DNA from 2 places in the Erwinia sp. AK-PDG3-5 genome. Region 2 is predicted to be linked to the other one. Evidence: predicted binding sites of a transcription regulator. Region 2 holds the regulator's gene; the other holds the start of a gene.
The links. Region 2 encodes CRP, which controls carbon source genes, mostly activating them, when cyclic AMP is high. Its sites were predicted from a motif close to ATGTGANNNNNNTCACAT; they were not measured.
Positions count from the first base shown of each region.

Region 1: a site for CRP is predicted at 2,122-2,139, ahead of azuC (stress response protein AzuC). Genes of this name have one in related genera too.

Region 1 is NZ_CM165967.1:217,400-232,797, reverse strand. Features, by position in the region: gene cbpA (curved DNA-binding protein) at 1-823, opposite strand, end outside; gene AC1UKS_RS00990 (SDR family oxidoreductase) at 969-1,709, opposite strand; gene azuC (stress response protein AzuC) at 1,969-2,046, opposite strand; gene mntP (manganese efflux pump MntP) at 2,232-2,801, opposite strand; gene AC1UKS_RS00975 (DUF1158 family protein) at 3,392-3,643, shown strand; gene mgtA (magnesium-translocating P-type ATPase) at 3,783-6,467, opposite strand; gene AC1UKS_RS00965 (alpha/beta hydrolase) at 7,149-8,597, shown strand; gene AC1UKS_RS00960 (MFS transporter) at 8,935-10,263, shown strand; gene AC1UKS_RS00955 (AsmA family protein) at 10,359-12,425, opposite strand; gene pdeH (cyclic-guanylate-specific phosphodiesterase) at 12,487-13,260, opposite strand; gene kdgK (2-dehydro-3-deoxygluconokinase) at 13,538-14,470, shown strand; gene AC1UKS_RS00940 (alpha/beta hydrolase) at 14,926-15,398, shown strand, end outside.
Region 2 is NZ_CM165967.1:436,649-452,046, forward strand. Features, by position in the region: gene nirB (nitrite reductase large subunit NirB) at 1-1,763, opposite strand, end outside; gene AC1UKS_RS01920 (cytosine deaminase) at 2,011-3,291, shown strand; gene tsgA (MFS transporter TsgA) at 3,353-4,537, opposite strand; gene ppiA (peptidylprolyl isomerase A) at 4,807-5,379, shown strand; gene AC1UKS_RS01935 (putative adenosine monophosphate-protein transferase Fic) at 5,477-6,037, shown strand; gene AC1UKS_RS01940 (aminodeoxychorismate synthase component II) at 6,071-6,649, shown strand; gene argD (bifunctional acetylornithine/succinyldiaminopimelate transaminase) at 6,731-7,948, shown strand; gene AC1UKS_RS01950 (YccS/YhfK family putative transporter) at 8,016-10,094, opposite strand; gene crp (cAMP-activated global transcriptional regulator CRP) at 10,153-10,785, opposite strand; gene AC1UKS_RS01960 (OsmC family protein) at 11,093-11,503, shown strand; gene AC1UKS_RS01965 (phosphoribulokinase) at 11,543-12,412, opposite strand; gene AC1UKS_RS01970 (YheU family protein) at 12,490-12,708, opposite strand; gene AC1UKS_RS01975 (hydrolase) at 12,710-13,702, opposite strand; gene AC1UKS_RS01980 (LysE family translocator) at 13,788-14,390, shown strand; gene tauA (taurine ABC transporter substrate-binding protein) at 14,616-15,398, shown strand, end outside.

The DNA.
Region 1 (15,398 bases), 220 kb from region 2:
CGCCGCTGCCTTTTTTACTGACCAGGCCTTTGCCTTTGACCCTCATTCGCTGGCCGTTCTGACTGCCCGCCGGGATGGTCAGCGCGATTTTTCCGGTCAAGGTTGGTACCTGAATCGTCGCGCCCAGCGCGGCTTCCCACGGAGCCAGCGGCACCACAATCTGCAAATTCTGCCCATCGACTTCAAACAGCGGATGCGGCGCCACGCGGATCACCAGATACAAATCGCCGTTCCCCGCACCGTGGCTGCCCGCCACGCCCTGGCCTTTCAGGCGAATACGCTCGCCATCGACCACGCCTGCGGGGATTTTCACCTTCAGGGTTTTTGCTATTTCATCCGTCTGGCGACCAAACTCATCCAGCACTGGCAGGGTGAAGGAGACGTTGCGGCTGTCGCCGGCCAGCGTCTCTTCAAGGAACATCGGCACTTCCATTTCCAAATCCTGACCTCGTCTTGGTGGATGACGTCGCGTCTGCCCCTGGAATCCACCGCCCTGACGGCCAAAGATGGATTCGAAGAAGTCAGAATAGTCACCGGTATTACCCTGAGAATGTTGACCAAATCCGCCACCGAAGTCCGGTGCGGATTGTGAGAAGCGGGGATCGTCGCGGTGTAAGCGCAGATTGTCGTATTCAGCGCGCTTGTCGCTATCCTTCAGAACCTCGTAAGCTTCTGCCATCTCTTTAAATTTCGTTTCGGCATTGGCTTCGGTGCTGACATCGGGATGGTATTTTCGCGCCAGCCGACGGTACGACGTTTTAATGGTTTTCAAATCTGCCGTCGGTTCAACCTCCAGCAGGGCATAATAATCTTTAAATTCCATCTATTAACACCTTCTTTTCACACAACTATTTTGAGACAAGTCGGGTTCAATCCGTCGAAAACAAGTGAGGCCACCAGGCCCCACGGTGACCCTTAACGCGGTACTTAATGAGTGTAAGGCGTAAATGCGCGATGGGGGAAATAAATCAGACCATCCCGCCGTTGGCGCGAATGACCTGGCCGTTGATCCAGCCGCTTTGTTCGCTGGCCAGGAAGGCGACCACCGCCGCAATATCATCCGGCTGGCCGAGGCGCTGCATCGGGTTGAGATTGGCCAGGTTCTGGATCAGCTCGTCGCTTTTACCGTTCAGGAACAGTTCAGTGGCCACCGGGCCGGGCGCGATGGCATTCACGGTGATCTGGCGACCCCGCAACTCTTTGGCGAAGGTGTGAGTAAAGGCTTCGACCGCCGCTTTGCTGCCGTTATAAATCGCGTAGCCAGGCATATTTAAGCCAATGGCAGAGCTGGAGAGATTGATGATGCGTCCGCCTTCCGCCAGCCGTTTCCCCGCCTCACGAAGGGTATTAAACACCCCCTGTACATTGATGGCGAAGGTCTGGGCAAACAGCTCATCGGAGTGCTCAATCAGCGGCAGAGTTTTCAACACGCCCGCGTTGTTCACCAGCACATCGATGCGGCCAAACTTCTGTTCGGCGGCGGTAAAGAGTGCGGCGACATCATCCGAGCGAGAAACATCGCCCTTAACCGCCATCGCATCCACCCCCAGCCCCTGCAACTGCACCACCACGTCGTTGGCTTCCTTCGCGCTGTTGGCGTAATTGACCACCACGTTAAAGCCTTCTTCACCGAGGCGCAGAGCAATCTGCGCCCCAATACCGCGCGAAGCGCCGGTTACGATAGCCACTTTGTTGTTTAACGTTGTCATGCTGAATTCCTCATTGGATTGGATGGAGACAGCTTGAATGATAATAGGGGAAAGATAATCACCCGCCAGCACGTAACTTTATTCCATTTACGCTAACAATGCGGCGATCGACAGGCACAGCAAATCGCCCGATAGCTGGACGGGTTCAGAAGGCGTAAGAAGATTTTTAGGGAGAGCGGAAGGCAGTGAAGAACAGAAGAAAGTGATAACCACCGGTCGGTCCCTGACCGAGGCTATCGAGGGTGTCTGGCCGGAACCATTAAGACATGGCGCCTGGCGGCACGTGTTTGAACGCTTCAACATAGCTGTGCAACACACGTTTAAAGAATTTTTTCATTTCGGCTACCTGATTAAACTTTTGTTAGTAAAACGCAAAAAAAGTATACAAGAAGCGCGTTTTTCAGGCAAATAAATTTGAACCAGATCACAAAATTGGCGGGTAGTATGCAAAGGGGAACGTAAACGAAGGTTAAACAAGCGGGCCGCAGCCCACCGACAGCAAGAGGGGAAAGAGGAGGGAAATCAGGCAAAGAGGCCTAAATGTTCAACCAGAATGCTGCTACCGATGCCAATAAGCACCACACCACCAAAGATCTCGGCCCATTTGCCCATCACCGGGCCCAGGAAACGCCCCAGCAAAATACCGGCTGATGCCATCACCATGGTAGATGCGCCGATAGCCAGCGCGGTGGTGACAATGTTCACCTGCAGGAAGGCCAGGCCAACGCCCACAGCCATAGCATCGAGGCTGGTTGCCACCGCAGTGGTGGCCAGCAACATGAAGCTGTGGCTCTGGGGCGCGTCTTCGACCGATTCTTTTTTGCGGAACCCTTCCCAAATCATACGGGCGCCGAGCACAAACAGCAGCGTGAAGGCCACCCAGTGATCCCACTGCATAACGTAACGGCTGGCCGCAATGCCCACTGCCCAGCCAATCAGCGGAGTCAGCGCTTCAATAACGCCAAAAATCAGGCCGGTGCGCAGCGCCTCTTTCAATGAGGGACGATGCAGGCTGGCACCTTTACCGATGGCCGCCGCAAACGCGTCCATCGACATGCCAAAGGCCAAAATCATTGTTGCGTACATGTTCATTGTAGTTATACCGGTTTGAGGACCCTGGACGCCTTCAGGCATCAAAAACAGAGGTCCCGGCGAAAAAATAAGCGCGGGTGCTCAACAAGAAGCGCATCCTATCACGGGGTTTCGCAAAAAAAAAGACAACAAAATCAGGGATTTGAGTATAGCCTTGGCTATACTTTTTAACGAATGCTAATTTCGCGGTAAATTTTTAATCAAAAAGGCTAAAAGAATTACTGTGTTAACGGTCACATCCCTGAAGGCGTTGGGGGAATAGCCAGCGGAAATGAGGGATATGGCGGGCAGGAAATGGTTTTTTTTTGTTTAGAAAAAGGGGCGGAGATCGGCAAATCCGCCCCTTGAGCGTTACCAGACCCGGTAAACTTTGCCGGTTTCAAACTGGGCGGTGGTCATCACGCTCAGCGGGCAAAGGTGGACGCCGCCCGATTCACCTGCTCTGGCGGCAAGATCTGCACCCTTCGGAGAAGCGCAGCAGCTTTATTGAGTGGATGCGGGAAGAGGTGAAACGCGCGCTGGCGGTGTAAGGATTGAACCTGAAGCGAGTTTGCTGGAAAATGGCCGCTGATGACCCGACTGGACGCCCCATGAATAACCCGTTTCTGACCTTTTTGATGCCGATGAGCACCCTGATGCTGGGCATGCTCTCGGCCCTGCTGTTGCCCGCGCCGTGGTTTGGTCTGAGCCTGACGTACCGCCTGATGGCGATGTTCCATCTCAGTGATATCGGCCAGCTGTATACGCTGGTATTTTGCCTGTGGTTTTTGCTGCTGGGTGCGATTGAATACTTTGTGATCCGCTTTATTTACCTGCGGTTTGTGAAGGTCCCACGGGATTAAAAAATCAGGGCGGATCGGCGATCCGCCCTGACTGCATTACATGCTGAGGATCATCAGCAGCCCGCTGGAGAAAATCAGCAGCCCGACAAAGAACAGCACGATGGTGGTCACCACGTTAGCGTATTTCATGCGTTTCTCCTCAGAACCACTGGCCGAAGCGGCGGATATAAACACGTTTCATCGCCTGCGCGACCACGCAGTAACCGAACAGCGTGGCGACCAGCCATGGGAAGTACGACCATGGCAACGGCACCAGACCGACCGCATGCCCCAGCGGTGAGAACGGAATATAGATCCCCAACGCCATCGCCAGCCCGGTCGCTATCATCACCGGCAGCGCCGCACGGCTCTGAATAAACGGGATTTTCTGGGTGCGCAGCATATGCACCACCAGCGTTTGCGACAGCAGCCCTTCAATAAACCAACCCGACTGGAACAGGGCCTGATGCTCGACGCTGTTGGCGGCGAACACGTGCCACATAATCACAAAGGTGGTGATATCAAACAGCGACGAGGTTGGTCCCATCCACAGCATAAAACGACCAATGTTTTTCGCGTCCCATTTGCGCGGTTTGCGTAAAAACGCCTTGTCCATTTTGTCCCACGGCAGCGCCAGCTGAGACAGGTCATACATCAGGTTCTGGATCAGCAGATGAATGGCCAGCATCGGTAAAAACGGAATAAAGGCACTGGCGATCAACACTGAAAACACGTTGCCAAAGTTGGAGCTGGCGGTCATGTTCAGGTACTTGATGATATTGCCGAAGGTTTCCCGGCCTTTAATCACGCCCTGTTCCAGCACCATCAGATTTTTTTCCAGCAGAATAATATCGGCGGACTCTTTGGCGATATCCGTGGCGGTATCCACCGAAATGCCGATATCCGCATCGCGCAGCGCCGGCGCATCGTTGATGCCATCGCCGAGGAATCCGACGGTGTGGCCGTTGTACTGCAGCGCCTGCAGCACGCGTGATTTCTGCTGCGGCGTCAGGCGGCAAAAGACCGTCCGCGCTTCCACCAGCGGGTAAAGCTCATCATCGCTAAGGCGGGCGATCTCGGTACCGCACAGCGGCTCGCCAGGGTTCAGGCCGACTTCACGGCAGATTTTGCTGGTGATAATCGCGTTGTCGCCGGTCAACACCTTCACCGCCACGCCACTTTCCTGCAGCGCAGCAATCGCTTCGCCGGCACTCTCTTTCGGCGGATCGAGGAAGGTCAGCAGCCCACAAATGGTCAGCTCACGCTCGTCCGCTTTGCTCAACGGCAGCGTCAGCGGATTCTCTCCCAGCTCACGTTCGCCCAGCATCAACACGCGGAAGCCCTGCTGATTCCACTCTTCTGCCTGCTGACGCCACTGTTGCCGTGCGGCTTCATCCAGCGGACGCTTTTCGCCGCCGTCCAGCCACCAGCTGGCCACCGCCAGCATCTCATCCACCGCGCCCTTGCAGATCAGCTGCTGCTGATTGTGTTCGTTGGCGACCACCACCGACAGGCGGCGACGCTCAAAGTCGAACGGCAGTTCATCAATTTTACGGTAGCGCCACAGTCCGGCGACCGCCTGGTTTCCCTGGCTGAAGCTGAGGATGGCTTTATCCATCAGGTTCTTGATGCCACTTTGATGGCGGCTGTTCAGCCAGGCCAGCTGCAGCACCTTGTCGTTATTACGGCCGTGGGCATCCAGATGCTGTTCCAGAATGATGCGATCCTGCGTCAGCGTGCCGGTTTTGTCGGTGCACAGCACGTCCATCGCGCCGAAGTTTTGAATGGCATTCAGCCGTTTCACCACCACTTTGCGACGGGACATGGCAATCGCCCCTTTCGCCAGGTTGGAGCTGACGATCATCGGCAGCATTTCCGGGGTCAGCCCCACCGCCACCGCCAGCGCAAACATCAGCGCATCGGACCAGTCACCTTTGGTAAAGCCGTTGATAAACAATACAATCGGCACCATCACCAGCATAAAGCGGATCAGCAGCCAGCTGACGCTGTTGACGCCACGGTCGAACGCCGTTTGCGGACGGCTACCCACCACTGATTTCGCCAGCGAGCCAAACCAGGTTTCGCCACCGGTCGCCACCACCACGGCGGTTGCGGTGCCGCTGGCGACGTTGGTGCCCATCAGGCAGATGCCTGGCATCGACAGCAGGTCGGCGTCATCGCTACTTCCGGCAGCGGTTTTCTCGGCGATGTTGGCCATCGCGTCATATTTCTCAATCGGAATGGCCTCCCCGCTGAGCGCCGCCTGGCTGACAAACAGGTCGCGGGAGGAGAGCAACCTTACGTCAGCCGGGATCATGTCGCCCGCCGACAGGAAGATAATGTCGCCTGGCACCACATCCTGCAGGGCAATTTCACTTCTGACCGGCTGCGCCGAGGCGCTGCTGCGGCGGATCACCGTGGCGGTGGTACGCACCATTGACTTCAACGCTTCGGCGGCTTTATTGGTGCGGTATTCCTGCCAGAAACGCAGCAGCCCGCTCAGCATCACCATCATCAGCATGATCAGCACGCCGGTCAGATCGGTTTCTTCGCCTTTGCGCTGCGGCAAAATGTAATCGGTGACAAAGCTGATGCCGGCCAGCACCATCAGCACCCAGATAAAGGGGTTGTTAAACGCCTGAAAAAGCTGGCGAATGGCATGTGGCGCCTTCTCGTTCGCCACCTGATTTTTGCCGTAATGGGCGAGGCGCTCTGCGGCCTCTTGCAGGGTCAGGCCCTGACGCTGGGTATGCATTCTGGCCAGCGTGCTGTCCAGGCTCTGTTTTGCGGCGCTGGCGATGGCCAGATCGCGGGCAAGTTTTAAGTTGGCATTGTTCATTTTCATCTGCCAGATCCTTTCTTTTTTTTTCAGGCGCGGGGAATCTCTCCTACGCATGAGGATTAATCAGAATGTGTACGGATCGGGACGAGGGCAGGACAGCGTGAAGGCGGGACGATCAGTGCGTGTTTATCCCCCTTCTGCCGTGCAGCTGCCTTCGCCCATCGCTGGTCGGAGGTTCTTTCATCAGAAAATCCTTTATCAGAAAAAGTGTGTTTAGCGGCACTGCAGAAGATCGGGGATCAAACGCATAGCCTTCCGCGCCCAGTATTCACTGGACCTGATTACGATAAGTCAGGGGGGATGCGACGACCTTGAAAGGAGGTGAAACATTGCCCGCCGTTTTTCGGCAAGCAAACAAAGGAGTTGGCTTACCAGATTAAGATGTTACTTAAGGGGTGACTGTCCAATTTTGGGCTCCGTTGTGTGAATCGCCGTCACTATAGGCCGGGTCAAGACCGAAGTAAACCGCAAAATTTAGCACCATATTGCGATGGAAAAATATAAATACCCAACATAATCATAAAGATAAATGGTAACTTACGGTGATTAATCGCTGTTTTTTTCTTAAACCATTAATCAACAGCGGCGAAATTCCCATTAAGACATTGCTTAAACCCAGTCTCATTCCCTGGCCGATCCGCTCTATACTTGCAGCGGAGACTCGGGCAGAAGGACAGGATGACAATGCTTCAACGGACTAAAATCTGGTTTAAACGCGTGGCGACACTGGTGGTCATTGTATCGATCGTGCTGCTGGGGCTGCGCGTGGCGCTAACGGAACGCGGGCCAGATTTGCAGCTGTGGCACACCTGGGTACCGCAGGAGCTGAGCGACAGTCAGATGGATAACAGCGACTGGACGGGCTATCTGAAGAATGAGCAGAACCTGTTCGACGGCATCAAAATTAACGTCAGCGACAGGCTGCAGGACGACAATCCGGAAACCTATAACCGCTACGCGGAGCGCAGCCCGGTCAATCCGGAACACTTTTCCACCGACTGGAACCGCTCCTACATCATGATGCCGACCGGCACGCCGCGTGGCGCGGTGGTGTTGCTGCATGGCCTGACCGACTCCCCCTACAGCCTGCGCCATATCGCTCAAGACTATCAGCAGCATGGCTATATCGCGCTGGGGATCCGCTTACCCGGCCACGGCACGGTGCCGGCGGCACTGACCAGCGTGGTATGGCAGGACTGGATGGCGGCAACCCGGCTGGCCGTGCGGGAAGCGAAAAAACGCATTCCACCCGGTGCACCGCTGCATATCGTCGGCTTCTCCAACGGCGGCGCGCTGGCGATGAAATATGCGCTGGATGCGCTGGACGATCCGACCTTGCCGGCACCCGACCGGCTGATTCTGATCTCGCCGATGATTGGCGTCAGCAGCTACGCCCGTTATGCCGGGCTGGCAGGGATCCCGTCGATCTTCCCGGCATTTGCCCGTTCGGCGTGGCTGAGCATCCTGCCGGAGTTTAACCCGTTCAAATACAACTCATTCCCGGTAAAAGCGGCGCGCCAGTCCTGGCTGCTTACCAGCGCCCTGCAGAGCCAGCTGCATCGTGAACAGGCCAGCCAGCGATTGGCTAAACTGCCGCCGGTGCTGACCTTCCAGTCGGTGGCGGATGCCACTGTCAGCACGCCTGCGGTGGTCAGAGCCTTATACAATCTGCTGCCGGCCAACGGCAGCGAGCTGGTGCTGTTTGATATCAATCAGTCGGTGCCGCTCTCCCCGCTGATGCGCAGCAGCGCCCGTCATGCGGCGGAACATCTGTTACCACCCGCGCCACGGGCCTACACCACGACCCTGGTCACCAACGCTTCTGCCGAAAGCGATAGCGAAGTGGCAAAAACCACCCCGGCCGGCAGCACCGCGACCCTGGTCACGCCGCTGGGATTGCGTTACCCGGCAGACGTCTATTCGCTGTCCCATGTGGCGCTGCCCTTCCCGTTAACCGATTCCCTGTACGGGCGCACGCCGACGCCGCCCAATGCGTTCGGCGTCAGTTTCGGCTCAATGACGCCGCGCGGGGAACGCTCGGTGTTAATCGTCAGCCTGGATTCGCTGATGCGCCAGTCGTCGAATCCGTTTTATCCGTGGATGCTTGAGCAGGTAAACGCGACGATAAAATAAGACTCTCGCCATCCGCTCCGACACGTTCTGTAACACGCTGTGTCGGGGTTAACGTCGTCCGTCGCAGGGGGGAAAGTCAGTCATAAATCTGGTTTGCTGGACAAAAGTTGCGCAAAAGCCAGCATTTAACGCTGACCCACCACTTTTTATTGGCCGTTTGCTGGTGTTTATTGCCAGCAAACCGGCGTTTGGCGTTGCCATCGCCCGGCAATTATCCTCTGTCACGCATAATCCTCTTTTCCACGCCGCAAGCCCGTCGTGGCGCGGTTTTCGCCATTGAATGCCGTCTCCGCTGTGCGTAAGATTCTTTAACATGTTTTACAAATAAGAAACTGCTATGCAAGCCTCCATCGCCCCAACGCTCGACGCCGAAAACGACACCACGCCCGTAAACTCCCGCGGTAAAGTGATGGTCGCTTCGCTGGTCGGCACCGCTATCGAATTTTTCGATTTCTATATTTATGCTACCGCTGCGGTGATCGTTTTCCCGCATATCTTCTTCCCACAGGGTGATGCCACGGTCGCCACGCTACAGTCGCTGGCCACCTTCGCCATCGCCTTTGTCGCGCGCCCGATTGGCTCGGCTGTGTTTGGCCACTTCGGTGACCGCGTTGGCCGTAAAGCCACGCTGGTCGCGTCGCTGCTGACCATGGGGATTTCAACCGTGGTGATCGGCCTGCTGCCGGGCTATGAAACCATCGGCGTCTTTGCGCCACTGCTGCTGGCGCTGGCGCGCTTCGGTCAGGGCCTGGGCCTCGGCGGGGAATGGGGTGGCGCGGCGCTGCTGGCAACGGAAAATGCCCCGGCGAAGAAGCGAGCCCTGTACGGCTCCTTCCCGCAGCTCGGTGCGCCGATTGGCTTCTTCTTTGCCAACGGCACCTTCCTGCTGCTCTCCTGGCTGCTGACCGACGATCAGTTTATGCAGTGGGGCTGGCGCGTGCCGTTTATCCTCTCTGCGGTGCTGGTGCTGGTTGGGCTGTACGTGCGTTTGTCGCTACACGAATCGCCGGTCTTTGCCAAGGTGAAGAAAGAGAAGAAGCAGGTCAAAATCCCGATCGGCACGCTGCTGTCTAAGCATCTGAAGGCGACGATTATCGGCACCTTTATCATGCTGGCGACCTACACGCTGTTCTATATCATGACCGTGTACTCAATGACCTACGGCACCACGCCGGCACCGGGCGGCCTGGGCTTCCCACGCAATACCATGCTGTGGATGCTGATGCTGGCGGTCATTGGTTTTGGTGTGATGGTGCCGATTGCCGGCCTGCTGGCAGACCGCTTTGGTCGCCGCAAAACCATGATCGTCATTACCCTTGCGATTATCGCCTTCTCGCTGATTTTCCCGAGCATGTTAGGGTCAGGGAATCAGCTAATGGTGATGGCCTTCCTGCTGTGCGGCCTGAGCATCATGGGGCTGACCTTCGGCCCGATGGGTGCCCTGCTGCCGGAGCTGTTTCCGACGGAAGTGCGTTATACCGGTGCCTCGTTCTCCTATAACCTGTCGTCGATCCTTGGGGCGTCTGTCGCACCCTACATCGCCACCTGGTTAGCGCACACCTACGGTCTGTTCTACGTCGGTATCTATCTGGCCTCGATGGCCTGCCTGACGCTGATTGCGCTGTTGGCCAGCAAAGAAACCCGCCACGAATCGCTGTACGACTAAGCCTTGTTCAGGCAATAAAAAACCGGCCATGGCCGGTTTTTTTTCGTGCTGAAATCCGCTGCGGGAACGGGCCCTGCGCCCATCCCCGCCGGGGATTACTTCTTGCTCTTCATCTGTTGCAGCACGTTGGTACACTGATTCTGCTCGTTGTCGCTGGGTGAAATCAGCGCCAGCAGTGCGGCGGCGGGCGCCACTACCGCACCGAGAGCCACCGCGGCCGCACCCCGCGCAATCAGGGGACCGGCCTTAACGCCCGCATTCGGATTCTTGAAGGTGCCCTTCACATACAGCGGCGAGCGTAGGGTGATGATACGGATGCCCTTGCTCTCAGGATCGATCGACAAATCCATCCGCTCGTTGGCGAAGTTGGTGGTGCCGGAGATGTTAATCACCGCGTTTTCGGTATCGAAGACAAACAGCCGGGTTGAGGCTAAGCCGTTAGTGACGTTGAGGTCGGCTGCGGCACAGTTGATCCGCACTTCATCATCGCCAAACAGCTTGCCGACCACGTAATTACCGACGTTCAGACCGACAATCTCCATCAGGCTGCGGCTGATCACCCCGTCATTCATCAGCATCTTCAGCTCACCGTTGCTGGTCGCCAGAATATCGGCCACCGAGTTACCGTTTCCGCTCAGCGTGGCGTCGCCGTTCATCTGCCCCATGCTGCTTTGCATGGCGGAGACGTCCGGGAACAGCTGCTTCAGCTTCAGGTTACGGGCATGCAGATCGGCGCGCGCGCGCATCGGCGTGCGGTCACCTTCCAGATGAATGGTGGCGTTAAGATTACCGCCGGCCATACCAAAGCGCAGCGGATCCAACAGGATATCGCCGTTTTTTAGCACCAGATGGGTGTACAGATCGCTGAGCGGCAGCGAGTTACTGTGCTCAATTTTCTTGCCACTGAACTTCACGTCAGCGTCCATCGCTCCCCAGCTTTTGGTATCAAACTTATCGTGTGGCAACACGCGATCCGCTGGCTGAGTGGTGGCATCGCCACGTTTGGCTTTCGCCTGCTCGGTTTTCTCACTGCCTTTACCCGAATTCACGCCAATCAGTGGCCCTAAATCCGCCATTCTCAGCTGTTTCGATTCCAGCGAACCTTCCAGTTTTGGACGCGGTTTGCCCTGGGTGTAGGTCATGGAGCCGTGAATATCGCTGTCGCCAATATGGCCGTTGAAATTTTCATAACGGAATACCGGGCCTCCCTTCTGCTGGAAGCGGGCGATCAGATGTCCATCGGTTTCATATGGCGGCGTATCGGGCAGCAGAATGCCGGTCAGGCCGTAGAGATTGGCCAGCGTGTCGCCGGCGAAGCGCAGCCGGATATTCAGCCCGCCAAGGTTAAGCGGATCCTGCAGCGTCCCGGCCACCTGCACACGCGTGGTGCCGTTGCGCACGTCGGCCTGCAGTGGGAAAGGATTGGTTTTACTTCGCAGCGACAGCATGCCGCCGATTTTACCGTCGCCGGTCAGCTTCTCGTTGTTGTACGTCCCGGAAGCCTTCCAGCCAAACACGTAATCAGACGCGCCCTTCTGGCTCTTATCATCCTTGCTGCCCGCCACCTGAACGTAAGGCACCGGCTTGCCGAGCGGATCAACGGTGACCTGCACATCGGCTTTGTTGATGGCATCCCGGTAGGCGATCTGTCCGCGGTCAAACATGATGTTGTCGAGGCGGAAGGTCCACGCAGACGGCGGCTGATTCGGGTCCGGATTGTCACTGCCGGCCAGATTGAAAGTCCAGTTATTCTTTTTATCCGCGGTCTGGATCAGCCTGGCATCCGGCTGCGTCAGCTTAATCCACGGGATATACACTTCTTTGCCCAACAGTGCCAGCGGGGCCAGCGTGGCATCCACACGTTGCAGATGCACCATAGTGATATCAGGGATTTCGGGCGGATTGCCCAGCAGAATATCGTCGGCGTGAACGTGCGGCCATGGCACCCAACTGCGCCAGCCGGGTTCATCCCGGTTGCGTTCCCACGCCACGCCCAGGTCACCGCGAATGGCGAACGGACGATTCAATTCAGTCGACATTTTTTGATTGATGGTCGGTTTAAGTCGGTTCCAGTCAAAGGTCGCAATGATGATCACCACCACGATCACCAGCAACAAAAAAATCCCGACAATCCAGCTAATTATTTTTCCCGTACGCGACATACCCGGTCTCCTTGCTCGCTTCGGCCTTCTGTAAAGATAGTCCAGCGCGAAGGAAACGGGATCAGATCAGCTGGTGCGGCAGCGATTCCAGCTGTTCAAAAGGCATCGGACGGGCAAAAAAGTAACCCTGAGCGGCATAAGCGGGTGAATTTTTCACCTGATTCCATTCATCAATCGTTTCAACGCCTTCGACAATCACCCCTTTGCTGTAGCGATTAATCAGGGCCAGCAGCTTGTTAAAGAGATTACGACCCTCTTCTGACTTTCTCAGCATGATAAACAGCTCACGGGCCATTTTGATGTAGTCATACTTCAGCTCGGTCAGCGCGGAAAAGTTGGCCATGCCGCAGCCAAAATCATCCAGCCACAGCGGGCCGAGTTCCGGCATCTGCGCGACAATCTCCTCCTGCGGCAGCACATGGTGTTCTACCAGCTCAAAACGCACCCACGGGCAGCGGGCCACCAGCTGACGGATGGCAGCATGGTGCTGCAGTTCCAACAGGGTTGGGCCATCAATATTGACCGAGGCAACGGTGCCACTGGAGGTGAACATCGTTTCCCATTCCGCCAGCAATTCAAGCTGCTCGGTAACAATGTGCAGGCGCTGTGGGATCTCAAGCGCTGCAAAATAGGACTCCGGTGATACCCTCTTGCCCGGTTCAGCGGGATGAAATACCGCCGTGAGCAACTCAATTGCCATCAGACTGCCGGTCACCCGGTAGATAGGCTGAAACGTATAGATGCGCTGGCACTCCTGCCAGTACAAACGCTCATCTTGTTGCTTTGTCACAACATTTGAGAGAGGAAGCCGGTGACTGAGGTCGTTCAGCACCATGTAATTGATCCTTGATAATGATGAGACCGTTCAGGGAACGGATCTCCCGCAAGAGAGATATCGGCACCGGATCGCAGAACTTTATCGCGCCTGGCGCTAAAAACGCCCGGTAATTGCCCCTTACTGCTGGCCGCAGCTGGCCGAAAATGAAGGCCGTTGTTGCTGTTTTCTCAGCTATTCACTGCGTGAGGAAAAAAGTAAAACGCCGTTTTAAAATATTGACTACGCGCGGCTGCGCAGCGAAACTGGTGCAAATTTGAGGGATGAGCTGACTACCATGACGCAGAAAAAAATTGCCGTTATCGGCGAGTGCATGATTGAGCTTTCACAGAAAGCCACCGACCTGAGCCGCGGTTTTGGCGGTGATACGCTGAACACCGCGGTGTATATCGCCCGCCAGGTTGACCCACAGCAGCTCAGCGTGGACTACGTGACCGCGCTGGGCACCGACAGCTTCAGCGGTGAGATGCTCGCCGCCTGGCAGCAGGAGCAGGTGCAGACCGGCCTCATTCAGCAGATGGACAACAAGTTGCCGGGCCTGTACGTGATTGAAACCGATGCGCAGGGCGAGCGAACCTTTTACTACTGGCGCAACGATGCCGCCGCACGCTTCTGGCTGGAAGGCGAGCGCGCAGAAGACATCTGCCAGCAGCTGGCCCAGTTTGATTACCTTTACCTGAGCGGCATCAGCCTGGCGATCCTCAGCCCGCAGAGCCGGGAAAAGCTGATGGCGTTGCTGACCGCCTGTCGCCGCAACGGCGGGAAAATCATCTTTGATAACAACTACCGTCCACGCCTGTGGTCGTCGGCAGAGGTGACGCAGGCGGCTTATCAGGTGATGCTAGCCTGCACCGACATCGCCTTCCTGACGCTGGACGATGAAACCCTGCTGTGGGGCGAAGCGCCGGTTGACGAAGTGATTGCCCGCACCCGTGCCGCCGGCGTCAGCGAGATTGTGATCAAGCGCGGTGCCGAATCCTGCCTGGTGTCGCTGGCCGATCGGCCACTGCTGGATATTCCGGCGGTGAAGCTGCCGGCCAGCAGCGTGGTCGATACCACGGCGGCAGGGGATTCCTTTAGCGCCGGCTATCTTGCGGTACGCCTAAGCGGTGGCAGTGCGGAAGAGGCGGCTAAACGCGGCCATCTGACCGCCAGCACGGTGATCCAACATCGCGGGGCGATCATTCCCCGTTCGGCGATGCCGGCTTAAGCGCTTTCGCCGGTTTTCCTCCTGAATGCAAACAGCCCTGCACTAGCGGGGCTTTTTATTATTCTATTCGCGAAGATCCGCCCTTTAATTAACATCCGCAAATTAAGTCAAATTAATTACGCCGCTTATCCGTAAGCAGTCTGAATGAGTCAATTCCTAATTCAGGTCCAGCCGCAGATCGGCAAACGGATAATAAACTGAATAGTATGATAATTACCGTAAACCTGCTTAAAGGCGATCCGTGATGCAAACCGACTCGTTTTAAAACAATCAGATAGCAGCCCATAAATACCCCCGAACCGGCGCTTCTGGGCATAGTCTGAAACTGCGCGAAAAGCGTGAGCAAGGCTGGACGCTGTATAAATAAATGGGCAATGATTGTTTTATTACAGCCGATCCCCCCTATTCTCGCGCCGGGCTCGCCTATACTTAAATAATGAAATTCAGGAGCGCCTATGAAAACCGAAATTATTAATATCTGGCCTCACGGCGAGGCTCCCGGTGCCAGCGATTCCAGGGTCAGCCCACAAATTGTCGATTTAGCCAAAGAGTACGAACCTTACGATCGTGCCGCCAGCGGCGTGCGCAATCCTGAGCTGGCCTTCTGGTATCCGGAAGAATCCAACGGCGTGACCCTGCTTGTCGCACCGGGTGGCGGCTTCGAAAAAATCATGATCGATAAAGAAGGCAGCGCGTTGGCGATGTTCTTTACCGCGATGGGCTATACGCTGGCGGTGATGACCTACCGTTTCCCGCAGGATGGCCACCATGAAGCGGCTGACGCGCCGCTGTCGGATGCACAGCGTGCGGTGCGCGTGCTGCGTCACCGTGCCGCGCGTGGGCTGAACGGCAAGCGTATTGTGATGATGGGCTTCTCGGCCGGTGGCTATGTGGCCGCCAGCGTCGGTACGCGCTTCAATGAGAAACT
Region 2 (15,398 bases):
AAGCGGCGGCCAATGTCGCCAATGGCCATCAATCCTTCCGGGGTGATCTCTCCGCCAGCGGATCGCGGGATCACCGAGTAGGTGCCATCTTTCTGAATATTGCCGAGGAAGATATCGTTACTGTCCTGCAGTGAGGTGTGCTCTGGTTTTAATACGTATTCATTCCAGCAGGAAGCCAACAGCGAGCCGACGGTCGGTTTACAGATCTCGCAGCCGTAGCCTTTACCGTATTTCGCCAGCAGCGCATCGAAGGTTTTGATCTCTTCAATGCGGATCAGGTGATACAGCTCCTGGCGTGAATAGCTGAAATGCTCGCAAAGGTGGTGATTGACCTCGATGCCCTGACGGCTCAGTTCGGCATTCAGCACCTGGGTCATTAACGGCACGCAGCCGCCGCAGCCCGTTCCGGCTTTGGTTTCTGCTTTCAGGGCAACAACGGTATGACAGCCGCCCTGAATGGCGCTGACCAGATCGCCTTTGGTGACATCGAAACAGGAGCAAATCTGCGCGCTGTCTGGCAGCGAGTCGACGCCGATTGAGGGCTTGCTCCCGGCATGGGCCGGCAGGATCAGGGCATCCGGGTTCTCAGGCAGTTCAATGGCATTCAGCATCAGCTGCAGCAGATTGCCGTAATCGCTGGTGTCGCCCAGCAGCACCGCACCGAGCAGCCGCGTGTTATCTTCGCTGACCACCAGCCGCTTATAGATTTCCTTGCTCTCATCCAGATAAACATAGCTACGTGAACCCGGCGTGCGGCCATGCGCATCGCCAATGCCGCCCACCTCCACACCCAGTAGTTTTAGCTTGGCACTCATATCCGCGCCAGCAAAGCGGTTGTCATTGCCCAGCAGGTGATCGCAGGTGACCTGCGCCATTTTGTAGCCCGGCGCAACCAGCCCATAGATACGGCCCTGCCAGGCGGCACATTCGCCGATGGCATAGATATCGCCATCAGAGCTGAGGCAGTGGTCATCAATCAGCACGCCGCCACGCGGGCCGAGGGCAAGCTCGCTTTGTCTGGCGAGGGTATCCTGCGGGCGAATACCGGTAGAGAAGACGATAAAGTCGATGTCCAGCGCGCTGCCGTCGACAAACTGCATGCGTTTGCCGCCTTCCGGGCGGTCGGTGATGCGTTGGGTGTTTTTGCCAGTGTGAACCTTCACCCCCATCCGTTCGATTTTCTGCTGCAGCTGCGCGCCACCAAGGGGATCCAACTGTTCCGCCATCAGCACCGGGGCAAACTCCACGACATGGGTTTCGATGCCGAGATTTTTCAGCGCGCCAGCCGCTTCCAGGCCCAGCAATCCGCCGCCCACCACCGCACCGCGCGTGCTGCGGCGCGCGCAGGCTTCAATCGCGTTGAGGTCTTCAATGGTGCGGTAAACAAAACAGTCCTGACCGTCCGCGCCGTTGATCGGCGGCACCCACGGATAGGAGCCGGTGGCGATCACCAGCTTGTCATACTGTACGGCGCGACCGCTGCTGGAAACGATCGTCTTCTCCTGCCGGTTCAGGGTGATCGCCCGTTCGCCAATCAGCACCTCCACGTTATTTTTCAGGTACAGGTCGTTGCGGACCAGCGATAATTCTTCCGAGGTATGATGGGAAAAATAGGCGGAAAGGTGTACGCGGTCGTAGGCCACGCGAGGTTCTTCGCAAAAAACGGTGATGGCAAACTGGCCGGGCGTCGCCTTTGCCAGCAGTTCTTCAATCAACCGGTGGCCTACCATGCCGTTGCCAATGATGACGAGTCGGGTGCTCATATTTGCCTCACAATGCAATGTAATGCCGCTACAATAGCGCGCCCGACCTCCGGCTTATTGATGTACATCAAAGCGCTTTTTAAATACTCCTTTATGGGTATGCTGCTGATTTTCTGGGTTTTATTGTAAGTGTTGGAATTTGCAGAACTTCAGCTGAAACGGATCAGCCGGTGACTGACAATCGCCGTGCAGCCCGCGTAAACAATGTTATGGTTAAAGAAGAGATCACTGACCCTCAGGAGCGTGTATGCAGGCTGTTAATTTGAAATGGATAACGCATGTTCGTTTGCCGGCGCGGGAAGGCCTTTGGCAAATTGAGATCGACGCCGGCAGGATCGTGCGGATTTCCCCGCAGACGCAGAATCCTCCTACGGTGGATGCGCTGGATGCGGAAGGAGGATTAGCCTTTCCGCCATTTATCGAGCCGCATATTCACCTGGATACTACGCAGACCGCGGGCGAACCGGCCTGGAATGCGTCGGGAACGCTGTTCGAGGGCATTGAGCGCTGGGCGGAACGCAAGGCGCTGCTGAGCCACGACGATGTTAAGCAGCGGGCGAAACAGACGCTGAAATGGCAAATTGCCAACGGCATTCAGCACGTACGCACCCATGTGGATGTGTCCGACCCCACGCTGACCGCGCTGAAGGCGATGCTGGAAGTGAAGGCCGAGATGGCGCCGTGGGTCGATATTCAGCTGGTGGCGTTCCCCCAGGAAGGCATTCTCTCTTATCCAAATGGCGAAGCGTTATTGGAAGAGGCGCTGAAGCTCGGAGCGGATGTGGTTGGCGCTATCCCGCATTTCGAATTCACCCGTGAATATGGCGTGGAGTCGCTGCATAAAACCTTCGCGCTGGCGCAGAAGTACCAGCGGATGATCGATGTGCATTGCGATGAAATCGATGATGAGCAATCCCGTTTCGTCGAGACGGTCGCCGCGCTGGCGCTGCGCGAGAAAATGGGCGAACGCGTCACCGCCAGCCACACCACGGCGATGCACTCCTATAACGGTGCCTACACCTCGCGGCTGTTCCGCCTGCTGAAGCTCTCCGGCATCAACTTTGTCGCCAATCCGCTGGTCAATATTCACCTGCAGGGGCGGTTTGACACTTACCCTAAACGCCGGGGCATTACGCGGGTGAAAGAGATGCTCGACGCAGAGATCAACGTCTGCTTTGGCCACGATGACGTGTTCGATCCCTGGTATCCGTTAGGCACGGCAAATATGCTGCAGGTGCTGCATATGGGGCTGCACGTCTGCCAGCTGATGGGTTACGGCCAGATTGATGCCGGCATTAATCTGATCACCCATCACAGCGCCAAAACCATGAATCTGACGGATTACGGACTCGAGGCAGGTAACAGCGCCAACCTGATTATTTTGTCGGCGGAGAATGGTTTTGATGCCGTGCGTCGGCAGGTGCCGGTGCGCTACTCGATTCGTCGGGGAAGGGTAATTGCAGAGACCCGGCCCGCCGAAACCACCATTCATCTGCAGGAAAGCGAGACCGTCGATTTTAAGCGCTGAGCCCTTCCCGCAGGCAATAAAAAAGGCCGGTTTCCCGGCCTTTCGTTTATCTGTCTGATGATTAGTGCGCGGACATATGGCCAGGCAGCTTATGCTTGCTGACGAAGCCCAGCAGCAGACACATCACGAACACCACGGCATACAGACCGTTTGCTGTTAACAGCGCCGCATGTGCGCCGCCTTTTTCAACAATCGGGCCGGTCACCACGAAGGTCAGCATGGTGCCGACGGTGCCGCAGGTCAGGATAAAGTTGACCAGCTTCGGCGAAGAGACTTTGGTCTGCAGCGAGCCGAGGGTGATGATGGTGGTGTAAATCGCGCTGGAGCAGAAGCCCAGGCTGATCATGATCCACTTCAGCATCGACGCGTCGGTCGAGGTGACAAACCAGTACATCAGTGCGGTCGCCAGCAGGGCCAGCACGGTGACAATGCGCTGCGGATCGAAGAAACGCAGGATGGCGCTGAACGCCCACATGCCGATCATGTATGAGGTCCAGAAGTTACCGACCAGACCGCCGGCCTGACTGATATCCATACCCATGGTTTTGGTGGCGTACAGCGGCACCCAGCCAATAAAACCAAGCTGGCCCAGGATATAACAGAGGGCAGCTACGGAGAGCAGCAGCACGCCAACACCCCATTTCTCTTTCTCACCCTGCGGCTGGTTGGGTGCTTTCTTGCCGAGCACCGGGAACTCAAAGCACAGTGCCAGCACAAAGATGGCCACGTAGATCACGCCGATACAGGCATACACCCAGTACCACGGCAGCGAGCGCGCGAGGATGGCGGCGGCAATTATCGGGAAAATCGTTCCGGCCATGCTGAAGAAGGAGTCGGTAAACAGCAGGCGCGAACCGCGCTGACGGCCTTCGTACAGATGGGTGATCAGGAAGGTGCCGATCGACATGGTAATGCCGCTGACCACACCCAACACAAACATGCACAGAGAGAAGACGCTCAGACTGTGGCTGTTCATCAGCCCCAGCACCGCCAACACCATCAGCACAAAACCAAAGATCAGCTGGCGCTTCAGCGGAATAATTTCCATCAGCCAGGCATTCAGAAACACCGCAGCGAGGATACCGGCGTTCAGGAAGGTAAAGGTATTACTCATCTGGGCAACAGGTAACTGGAAATAGTCAGCAATATTTTCCAGCACCATCCCGGTCACAATAACCACTGCGCCGGTAAGCGCATAAGAGAAGAAGCTGATCCAGGTAAGCCCGATGCGATCGCGATTAGTCATAATTGGAAACCTGTGAGTCAAAGGGAGTGTGGAGCAGGACGCCCACGGTAAGCGTCGGAAGTGTAACGATAATCGTGATCAGCTTAAATAATTAATGAAACATTTGTTTTCATATTCATGAATAACGTGAGCAAGCTCACGCTTTATCGGGTCTCGCAAGCGATTGCCCGGACAGGTTTCGACGTAAATATAGGTAAAACGCTGGCGCACGGGTAAGCGCCTCTTTACAATCAGTTTTCTTGCCTGTAGCCCTTTGTAAGGAATCTTTCATGTTAAAACGTACTTTGACAGCGGTTGCGACCGTTCTCGCGCTGTCCTCGATCTCCGTATCTGCTCTGGCAGCCAAGGGAGACACGCATGTGATGTTGACCACCTCCGCTGGCAACATTGAGCTGGAACTCAACAATCAGAAAGCACCGATCTCCACCAAGAACTTCGTTGATTACGTCAACAGTGGTTTTTATAACAACACCACTTTCCACCGCGTGATCCCCGGCTTTATGGTGCAGGGCGGCGGCTTTACTGCGGATATGCAGCAGAAGCCGACCAACGCGCCGATTAAAAACGAAGCCGACAATGGCCTGCTGAACAAGCGCGGCACCATTTCAATGGCCCGTACTGCGGACAAGGACAGTGCCACCAGCCAGTTCTTCCTCAACGTCGCGGACAACGCTTTCCTCGACCATGGCCAGCGTGATTTTGGCTATGCGGTGTTCGGCAAGATTGTGAAAGGCCAGGACGTGGCGGATAAAATCTCCCAGGTTCAGTCGCAGAACGTCGGTCCTTACCAGAATGTTCCGGTGAAACCGGTGATGATCCTCTCCGCAAAAGTACTGCCTTAATCTCCCGATGGGTGATTGCTGCTTATACTGAGTGCAGGCATCTTGCACGCGGCCGCCCGGCCGCATTAAGCAGCAATCACTTCGTCATGGAGGCAGCATGTCCAAAAAAGTCACCGATAAACAAAAACACAGCCTTTGGCAGCAACGACTGGAAGCCAATTTCCTCGCCAGTTTTCAGTTAGGCGGCACCGTCTTCGATCCCGGCCCTGCTCATCCCGGACTTCCCCATTTGCGGGCGCTTCACCATGCCTTATTTCAGGATGTCCTTGAGGATGCGGGCGAACTGCGCCGCGTTGATATCCAGTTGGGCGACACGCCGTGCTGCCATTTCGAATATATCGAGAAAGAAGGCAATGCGCTGATGCAGTCGCTCGAAGATGAGAATGGCCTGGCCGATTTGCCGCTGGAAACGCTGACCGAACGTCTGGCGTGGTATTACTGCGAACTCACGGTGCTGCATCCGTTCCTGCACGGCAATGGGCGCGCTCAGCGACTGCTGTTTGAGCAGGTGATCATTCAGGCCGGGTTTGATATTCAGTGGAAGAATATGGATGCGGAAAGCTGGCAGGCCGCGAATCAGGCGAGTCTGGACGGCGATCTCAGCTTACTGACCGCCGCGTTTGGCAAAGTGGTAAGCGAACGGCCGGAAAGTGCGTAGAATAGCGCGGTCCTGATCCCGCCCGGAGCCACCATGCTACTGCTTATCGATAACTACGACTCATTTACCTGGAACCTCTACCAGTACTTTTGCGAGCTGGGCGCTGAGGTTGAAGTTCACAGAAATGATCGGATCACCCTTGAGCAGATCGCGGCGCTACAGCCCGAACGTTTGGTGATTTCTCCGGGACCCTGCACGCCTGACGACGCGGGGATTTCTCTCTCAGCTATCCGCGCTTTCGCTGGAAAGCTGCCGATTCTGGGCGTCTGCCTGGGGCATCAGGCGATAGCCCAGGCGTTTGGCGCGCGCGTGGTGCGGGCGCGCGAAGTGATGCACGGGAAAGTCTCCGCCATTGAACACAACGATGGCGGCGTGTTTGCCGGTCTGAATCATCCGCTCACCGTCACCCGCTACCATTCGTTGATTGTGGAAAACGGCTCGCTGCCCGATGACTTTGAAATCACCGCCTGGACCCTTGCAAACGGGCAACCGGACGAGATTATGGGCTTCCGCCATCGTCATTTGCCGCTGCAGGGCGTGCAGTTCCATCCGGAAAGTATCCTTAGCGAGCAAGGGCATCAGCTGCTGGCGAATTTTCTTACGCGGAAATAAATTGCCTTTAAGTGATTTATTATGCATATTTTATGATTATAATTTCACTTTTCTGCAACGTTACAAATGATGAGGTAGTCAATGGCAGCGGATAAATTAGCGGTGACGCGGGCGACATTTGATGAAGTGATATTGCCTGTTTATGCACCAGCGCAGTTTGTGCCGGTGAAAGGCAAAGGGAGCCGTGTCTGGGATCAGCAGGGCAAAGAGTACATCGATTTTTCCGGTGGGATTGCGGTCACCGCGCTGGGACATTGCCATCCGGTGCTGGTGGAAGCGTTAAAAACTCAGGGTGAAACCCTCTGGCACACCAGCAACGTGTTTACTAACGAACCCGCACTGCGCCTTGCCAGCAAGCTGATCGCCGCCACCTTTGCCGAGCGCGTGTTCTTCGCGAACTCCGGTGCTGAAGCCAATGAAGCCGCCTTCAAGCTGGCCCGCTATTACGCCTCTAAACGCCATTCGCCGTACAAAAGCAAAATCATCGCTTTCCACAACGGCTTCCATGGCCGCACGCTGTTTACCGTTTCTGTCGGTGGCCAGCCGAAATATTCTGACGGCTTTGGGCCGAAACCTGCCGATATCGTGCATGTGCCGTTCAACGACCTGGACGCGGTCAAAGCGGTAATTGACGATCACACCTGCGCCATTGTGGTTGAGCCGATTCAGGGTGAAGGCGGCGTGATGCCCGCGACCGTCGAATTTATGCAGGGGCTGCGCAAACTCTGTGACGAACATCAGGCGTTGCTGGTGCTGGATGAAGTACAAAGCGGTATGGGCCGCAGCGGCAAGCTGTTCGCCTATGAGCATTACGGCGTGACGCCCGATATCCTCAGCACCGCGAAAGCGCTGGGCGGCGGTTTCCCGGTCAGTGCGATGCTGACCACCAACGAGATTGCTTCCACCATGTCGCCTGGCGTGCACGGCACCACCTACGGCGGAAATCCGCTGGCCTGTGCCATTGCCGAAGCCGCGCTGGATATCATCAATACCGAAGCGGTGTTGAGCGGGGTGGAAACGCGTCGTGAGCAGTTTGTCACCGCGCTGAGAGCGCTGGACGCGAAGCTGGATCTGTTCAGCGACATTCGCGGTAAAGGGTTGCTGATTGGTGCGGCGCTGAAGCCACAACATGCCGGCAAAGCGCGCGATATTCTGAATGCCGCCGCCGCTGAAGGGGTGATGATCCTGAATGCCGGGACCGATGTGATCCGCTTTGCGCCATCGCTGGTGATTGAGCCGACCGACATTGAAGAAGGCATGGCGCGCTTCGCCAAAGCCGTCGAAAAAGTCCTGACTTAACCGACAGTAACGGGAGCTGAGTGGCTCAGCTCCCGATCCGCGACTGTCCTTCTCTGCACCATTCTGCTTACGTCGACTTCCTTAACCGCCGGGACAACCAGCGTCCATGATGCGGCCGCGCGCTCCACGCCAGTGACGAGATGGTGTGCATCACGCTGAGATGCCCCAGGATCCGCTTCACATGCCTTTCCAGGATGGTCACCGGCCCCTGATTCAACTCCATCTGCGTATCCAGCACGTTCGCTTCTGAGCTCGGCCCGTCATACTCCAGCCGCTGTTGGCAACGCTGCAACGCAATCTCACAGGCCTGCAGATAACGCTCCGCCAGCGACGAGGTCAGCATGGTGTGTTCACGCGCCAGCGTGGTCATGGCATTGATATGCTCGACGATAAACTGGCTGTGCGTCACCCACAGTTTCATATCCGCCAGATAGCTGGGATCAAAGCCTGGCTCCTGCATCGACTGATTGAGCGAGTTGAACAGAGCGTTGTGCGCCTGATTAACGCGGATACGCTGATAGGCCAGCTTCACCGGGTCCTGTTCATTCCCCAGCAATAACCGCAGCGCATCCTGATAGGTTTCCAGCGCGTCATGCGCATTCTGCCGCAGCAACCCGCTTTGCCATTGCGGCCACAACCAGATGGTGCCCCCGAAGGCAATCAGGCAACCCATCAGCGTATCCAGTAAACGCGGCAGCAGGAAGTCTGCGCCGTTAAGCGAGAGCAGCTGCAACGAATACACTGCGGTGACCGTAAAGCCAATCATCGCGAAGCCGTAGAATTTACGGATAAACAGGTAGCTGATAAGGGTAATGGCTAGCATCACCAGCAGCACGATGGATTCGGGTGCCTGCAGGCGCAGGGTTACTGCGGCAATCACCAGCCCGGCCAGCGTGCCCAGCGCACGGTGCTGAATACGGACGCGGGTTGCGCTGTACCCGTTCTGGCTGACAAACATGACCGTCATCAGGATCCAGTAGGGTTTGGGCAGATTAAAGAATAGCGCCAGCGAGCTGGCAAAGGTCAGCATCACCGCAAAGCGGGCGGCGGTGCGCAAGGCGGCCGATTTCAGCGACAAATAGCTTCTGATAGCCGGCAGCAGCGGCAGTCGGCGCTGCCGGTCAGCCATCAAATCGCGCTGATAAAGGGGACGCTGGGTACGCAGCACCCGACCAATCCGGCTGAAGTGGTAATAGCAGAAGGTGCCGACGGGGTTATCCGGATTCTGCCGTGAGATCTTCTCCAGCGCCTGAAGCTGCTTATCCATGGTGAAGCGCTCGGGCAGCTTGTGGTAGAGGATATCGTCGGCCAGTTCACGTAGCCTGGCGGCGATGGTCTGCGCATTCCAGCGGATCACCGCTTCGGCATGGCTTTGCTCCACCAGCTTTTGCACTTCTTCCGGCTGATGCAGGCTGACGGAGATGTGCTCCTGCAAATCAAGCGCGATTTGAAACGCGCGGGTCAGCCGCTTGTGGTGATTGTTGTTGGTGGCTGACAGCATATGCATCTGCTGATAGCAGGTGGTGATCAGGTCGACCGCTTTTTGCTGGCGCGCCAGCAGCGGAGGCAGGGCTTTCTCCGGATCGGTGAGTTTGGTCAGCAGGGTGTATTTCGCTTCGCAGTAACCCGCCAGCTCGCGATAGAGCAGGCTTAAGGTTTCCCGCAGCGGCTGCTCTTTCCACAGCCAGAACCAGACCCAGTTGAACACGCCGTACCAGATGGTGCCGAGCACGTAGAGCATCGGCGGTTCCCACACCGGCATGCGTCCTGCCAGGCTAAGGGTGAAGATTGCGGCTATCAGCGAGCCGGGCAGCAGGCGACCATGCAGCGGGCTGATTTCGCCGGTGACGCCCAGCAGCATCGCCATCGAAAACAGGATCACGGGCAGGGGAACGTGGTGACCGGCAAGGTACTGGATCAGGAAACTGCTGAAGGCGAACAGGATTCCGCCAACGATCAGGCGTTTGAAAAAGCGCTTATGAGGAGTATCAAGGCCAGCGAGGTTGCAACAGGCAGGGACTAAGGAAAACAGCAACCCTTTTTGCAAGTCGCCCAGCAGCCATCCCATCGCTACCGGTAAACAGAGCACCAGCGTCTGGCGCAATGCGTAGTTGATCTCCGGGTGATAAATCAGTCGACGCCACATCACTCCACACCAAATAAAAAGGCGCAACACCAGGTGTTGCGCCGTGGATCAGAGCCGATTAGCGCGTGCCGTAGACAACGATAGTTTTACCGTGTGCCGAGATCAGGTTCTGATCTTCCAGCATCTTCAAAATGCGTCCCACTGTTTCACGAGAACAGCCAACGATTTGCCCAATTTCCTGGCGGGTGATCTTGATCTGCATCCCATCCGGGTGCGTCATGGCGTCCGGTTGTTTTGCCAGGTTCAGCAAGGTCTGCGCGATGCGACCCGTCACATCGAGGAAAGCTAAATTGCCCACTTTCTCAGAAGTGACCTGCAAGCGATTCGCCATCTGTGCAGACAGGCGCATCAGAATGTCAGGGTTAACCTGGATCAGCTGACGGAATTTTTTGTAGGAGATTTCAGCCACTTCACAGGCTGTCTTCGCGCGTACCCACGCGCTGCGCTCCTGACCTTCTTCAAACAGGCCAAGCTCGCCAATAAAGTCGCCCTGATTGAGGTAAGACAGGATCATCTCTTTGCCTTCTTCATCCTTGATAAGCACCGCTACTGAACCTTTGACGATGTAGTAGAGGGTTTCTGCCTTTTCACCCTGATGAATCAGCGTGCTCTTGGATGGATACTTATGAATATGGCAATGAGACAGGAACCATTCAAGTGTCGGGTCTGTTTGCGGTTTGCCGAGAACCATTCGCTGTTATCCTCTGTTGTAATCGTGCCTAAATACAGGGGCAGAGTTCCCTGCCAGGCGTTGAAATAGTCAAGCGTTTCCCATCAGGAAATTTATTCGGGCCTCTGTTAAAAGCCTGGCTCGTTATGCGATTCGTTTCGTCGTGCCTGTAGAGTACTGACGAAAATATTACAGCTTTGTTTGTAGCACAGCTTTCAACGAGTGTCTTGTGTTGTCTCGCTTCAGCATAGTGCGAAAATTGCCGCATTGCCGTTTTTCTGGCTAAAGCGTAATCTGGCGATAACTGAATGAATTAGAGGAAATTGTTATGCAGGCTCGAGTCAAGTGGGTTGAAGGGTTAACGTTTTTGGGAGAATCCTCATCCGGGCATCAGGTTCTGATGGACGGAAATGCGGGCGATAAAGCCCCGAGCCCGATGGAGATGGTGTTGATGGCCGCGGGCGGATGCAGCGCAATCGACGTGGTTTCCATTCTGCAGAAGGGCCGCCACGACGTAAAGGATTGCGAAGTGAAGCTCAGCTCCGAACGCCGTGAAGAGGCCCCACGCCTGTTCACCCACATCAATCTGCACTTTATCGTCACCGGCGTGGCGTTAGGCGATAAAGCGGTGTCGCGTGCCGTTGATCTCTCCGCTGAGAAATATTGCTCGGTCGCACTGATGCTGGGCAAAGGCGTGGAAATCACCCACAGCTATGAAGTGATTGAGTTACCGGCGTAAGTCATCCCATCGCCGCCTTAAGCCCCGTTCCCGCGGGGCTTACTCTATTTTCTTACCCTGGATCAGACGTTTCACCAGCGGCCCCATAATCAACTCCATCGCCAGTCCCATCTTGCCGCCCGGCACCACCAGCGTATTAATGTGCGAGATAAACGATCCCTGCAGCATCGACAGCAAATACGGGAAGTCGATATCTTCCAGCGCCTGGAAATGGATCACCACAAAGCTTTCATCCAGCGACGGGATACCGCGCGCCGCGAACGGGTTAGAGGTATCTACGGTCGGCACACGCTGGAAGTTAATGTGCGTGCGGGAGAACTGCGGCGTAATAAAGTTGATGTAATCCTCCATGGATCGCACCACCGAATCCATCACCGCTTCGCGTGAGTGGCCGCGTTCGCTGGTATCGCGCACCAGTTTCTGGATCCACTCCAGGTTAACGATCGGCACTACGCCAACCAGCAAATCAACCTGCTGGGAGACATTGTTCTGCGGCGTCACCACGCCGCCATGCAGCCCTTCATAAAACAGCACGTCTGTCGGTTCCGGCAGGGATTGCCACGGCGTAAAGGTTCCCGGAACCTGATTCCAGGGTACCGCTTCATCATAGGTGTGCAGATATTTGCGGGATTTGCCGCTGCCTGAACGACCATATTCCGCGAAGGTCTGTTCGAGCAGGGCGAAGTCATTGGCTTCCGGGCCGAAATAGCTGATATGGCGGCCCATATCGCGCGCCTTACGGATCGCCATATCCATTTCAGGACGGGTATAACGGTGAAAGCTGTCGCCTTCGACTTCGGCGGCATGCAGATTCAGCTGCTGGAAGATTTTTCTGAAGGCCAGGCTGGTGGTGGTGGTTCCCGCCCCGCTGGAGCCGGTGACGGCAATAACCGGATGTTTGGCTGACATGCGCATACCTCCCTGAGAAAAGTCACATCGATCACGCATTGGTACCATGTTTCGCGCACGGGTGTCATCTTTGCCACTTAACCGGTCACGGAACCTCGCGGCATAATATTGACCGTCTCGTGCAGTTCAGACCACACCAGCACCGCTTCGCCGCTGCTTAACTGGCGGCGAACATCCTTCACTTTTTGTTCCAGCGAGCGTTCCTGCTCACCGTAGTCGGTGCCTTCACGCAGGACAAAGGATTCAATCAGGTTATCGAGGGTGTCAGCGTCGAGCTCTTTCCAGGGAATAATCACGTTAGTTGTCCAGCCAGGTTGAAAGCCATTGAGGAATGCGTTGCTCAAGCCACATTTGCGGATTGCGTAAGGTGCCACCGACAAACCCCACGTGGCCACCATATTCGGTCAGTTGATAGGTCACTGACGCAGGCAGCAGGTCGGGCGTGGGGATCACTTCGTCGGTCATAAAAGGATCGTCTTTGGCGTGGATGATCAGCAGCGGTTTTGCCACGCCGGGCAATAACGGCATCGCGCTGCAACGACGGTAGTAATCCGTCGCATCCTGAAAACCGTGTGCCCTGGCGGTAATGGCATCATCAAAATCACGCAGCTTTTTCAGCGCCCGAAGCTCAGTCAGATCGATGGGCAAGGTGCCAGGCCAGGCAAGCAGTTTGCGTTCAGCGTTTTGCTTCAGAAGATTGAGCAGGTAGCGCTGGTAAACGCGGGAAAATCCCTGCTCCAGCTTCTGGCTGCAGGGTTCCAGCATCAGCGGGGCCGATACCACCACCGCCGCATCCAGCAGGCAGTTTGCGCCCTGCTCGCCCATCAGGCAGGCCAGCATATTCCCGCCCAGCGAAAACCCAACGGCGGCGGTGGGAACCTGCCCCCACTCTGCACGCAGCCAGTTAAGGAAAAAGGTGGCATCGCTGGTTTCGCCAGAGTGATAAATCCGGTGGAGGCGATTGGGCTCGCCGCTGCAGCCACGAAAATGCATCACCACCCCCAGCCAGCCTCGCGCCTGACAGCTTTCCAGCAGCCCGTGGGCATAAGGGCTGTTTACGCTGCCTTCCAGACCGTGAAACAGCACCATCCGCGGCTTGTGTCTGGCACCTGCAGGATCTTCACTCCACGCCAGATCGATAAAATCCGTGTCCGGCAACGTCAGGCGTTGCCAGTGAGGTTTTAGGTTAATCCGACGGCGAACCAGGCGCGGCAGAAGCGTTTGCAGGTGCGCATTGCTCATGCCGGTTAAGGGCTGAAAAGAGGCGGCTGCTGAGTGATTAAAATTCATGTTCAAAATGCTTGTAGGATCTCTGTCACATTGCTAGCTTCGACAAGTTCGTTTCTGGTCAGGGGGTGAGGAGCACCCGTTTCATATGGAACTGAGTTTGTTTTTATCGATGTTAGGCTTTTTATGGGTCGCTGCCATCACGCCAGGCCCTAATAATATGTTACTGACCGCCTCCGGCGCCAACTTTGGTTTTCTGCGCTCGCTGTGGTTGCTGATTGGCATCATGATCGGCATGCAGGTGATGCTGCTGATGGTCGCCTTTGGCATTGGTGGACTGATCCTGCTTTATCCCTCGCTGCATCTGGTGCTGAAAATTGGCGGCAGTGCCTATCTGCTGTGGCTGGCATGGAAAATTGCCAGCGCGAAATACGAGAAACTGGACACCGAAACGGCACCCGCCGCGCCGATGCCGTTCTGGCAAGGCGGCCTGCTACAGCTGATTAACCCGAAAGCCTGGCTGATGGCCTTGGGCGCGGTGGCCAGCTTTAGCCTCGCCGGTGAAGCCTATCGCGGTTCGGTGCTCGCTATCAGCGCCGGTATGGCGTTGGTGAATGTGGTTTCCGGCGTGATCTGGCTGGGCTTCGGTTCGCTAATTGGCCGTATTCTGCGTAGCCGCCGCGCGTGGACGATATTCAATGTCTTTATGGGGATCCTGACCGCGGCCTGCGTGCTGCTGATCTGGCATTAATTCCCCGCCCGGCAACATGAACCACCGGCAGGTATGCTGCTCCCTGGAGGGGCACTTTCTCTGCCGGTGGTTTTTTTATGGGCTAAACCCGGATTATGGCTAAAGAACCCCGCATTTGATCTAAGGATGAAAAGTTATAACAGATAATTTCTAATTACTTTCTTGCGATGGTCACTGTCGGTTACAAAGGCGTTATTCAAACAATAACGTGCGGCGGAAGACATTATGGCAAGAAAATTTACTCTTACTCTTATTGCGGCATCACTCGGACTGTTCGCGCTTAGCGCCCAGGCGGTAGATGTCACAGTAGCCTATCAAACCTCTGCCGAACCGGCGAAAGTCGCTCAGGCCGACAACACCTTTGCCAAAGAGAGCGGGGCGAAAGTCGACTGGCGTAAATTCGACAGCGGCGCGAGCGTGGTGCGTGCGCTGGCTTCCGGCGATGTGCAGATTGGTAACATCGGCTCAAGCCCTCTGGCCGTAGCCGCCAGCCAGCAGGTACCGATCGAAGTTTTCCTGCTGGCCTCTCAGCTGGGTAACTCTGAAGCGATGGTGGTGAAAAACACCATCAAAACCCCGAAAGATTTGATCGGCAAACGCATCGCCGTGCCGTTTATTTCCACCACCCACTACAGTCTGCTCTCCGCGCTGAAGCATTGGGGCATCCGTCCCGATCAGCTGCAAATTATCAACCTGCAACCTCCTGCCATTATTGCTGCCTGGCAGCGTGGAGATATCGATGGCGCCTACGTCTGGGCACCTGCGGTTAACGAACTTGAAAAAACCGGCAAGGTGCTGACTGATTCCGATCAGGTCGGAAAATGGGGCTCGCCAACGCTGGATGTCTGGGTAGTGCGGAAAGATTTTGCGCAGAAACACCCGGAAGTGGTCACCGCCTTTGCCCGCAGCGCGCTCGCGGCACAGAAAGGCTATATCGATAATCCCGAGCAGTGGCTGAAAGAGGGCGACAACCTGAGCAAACTGTCCCGTCTGAGCGGCGTGCCGGAA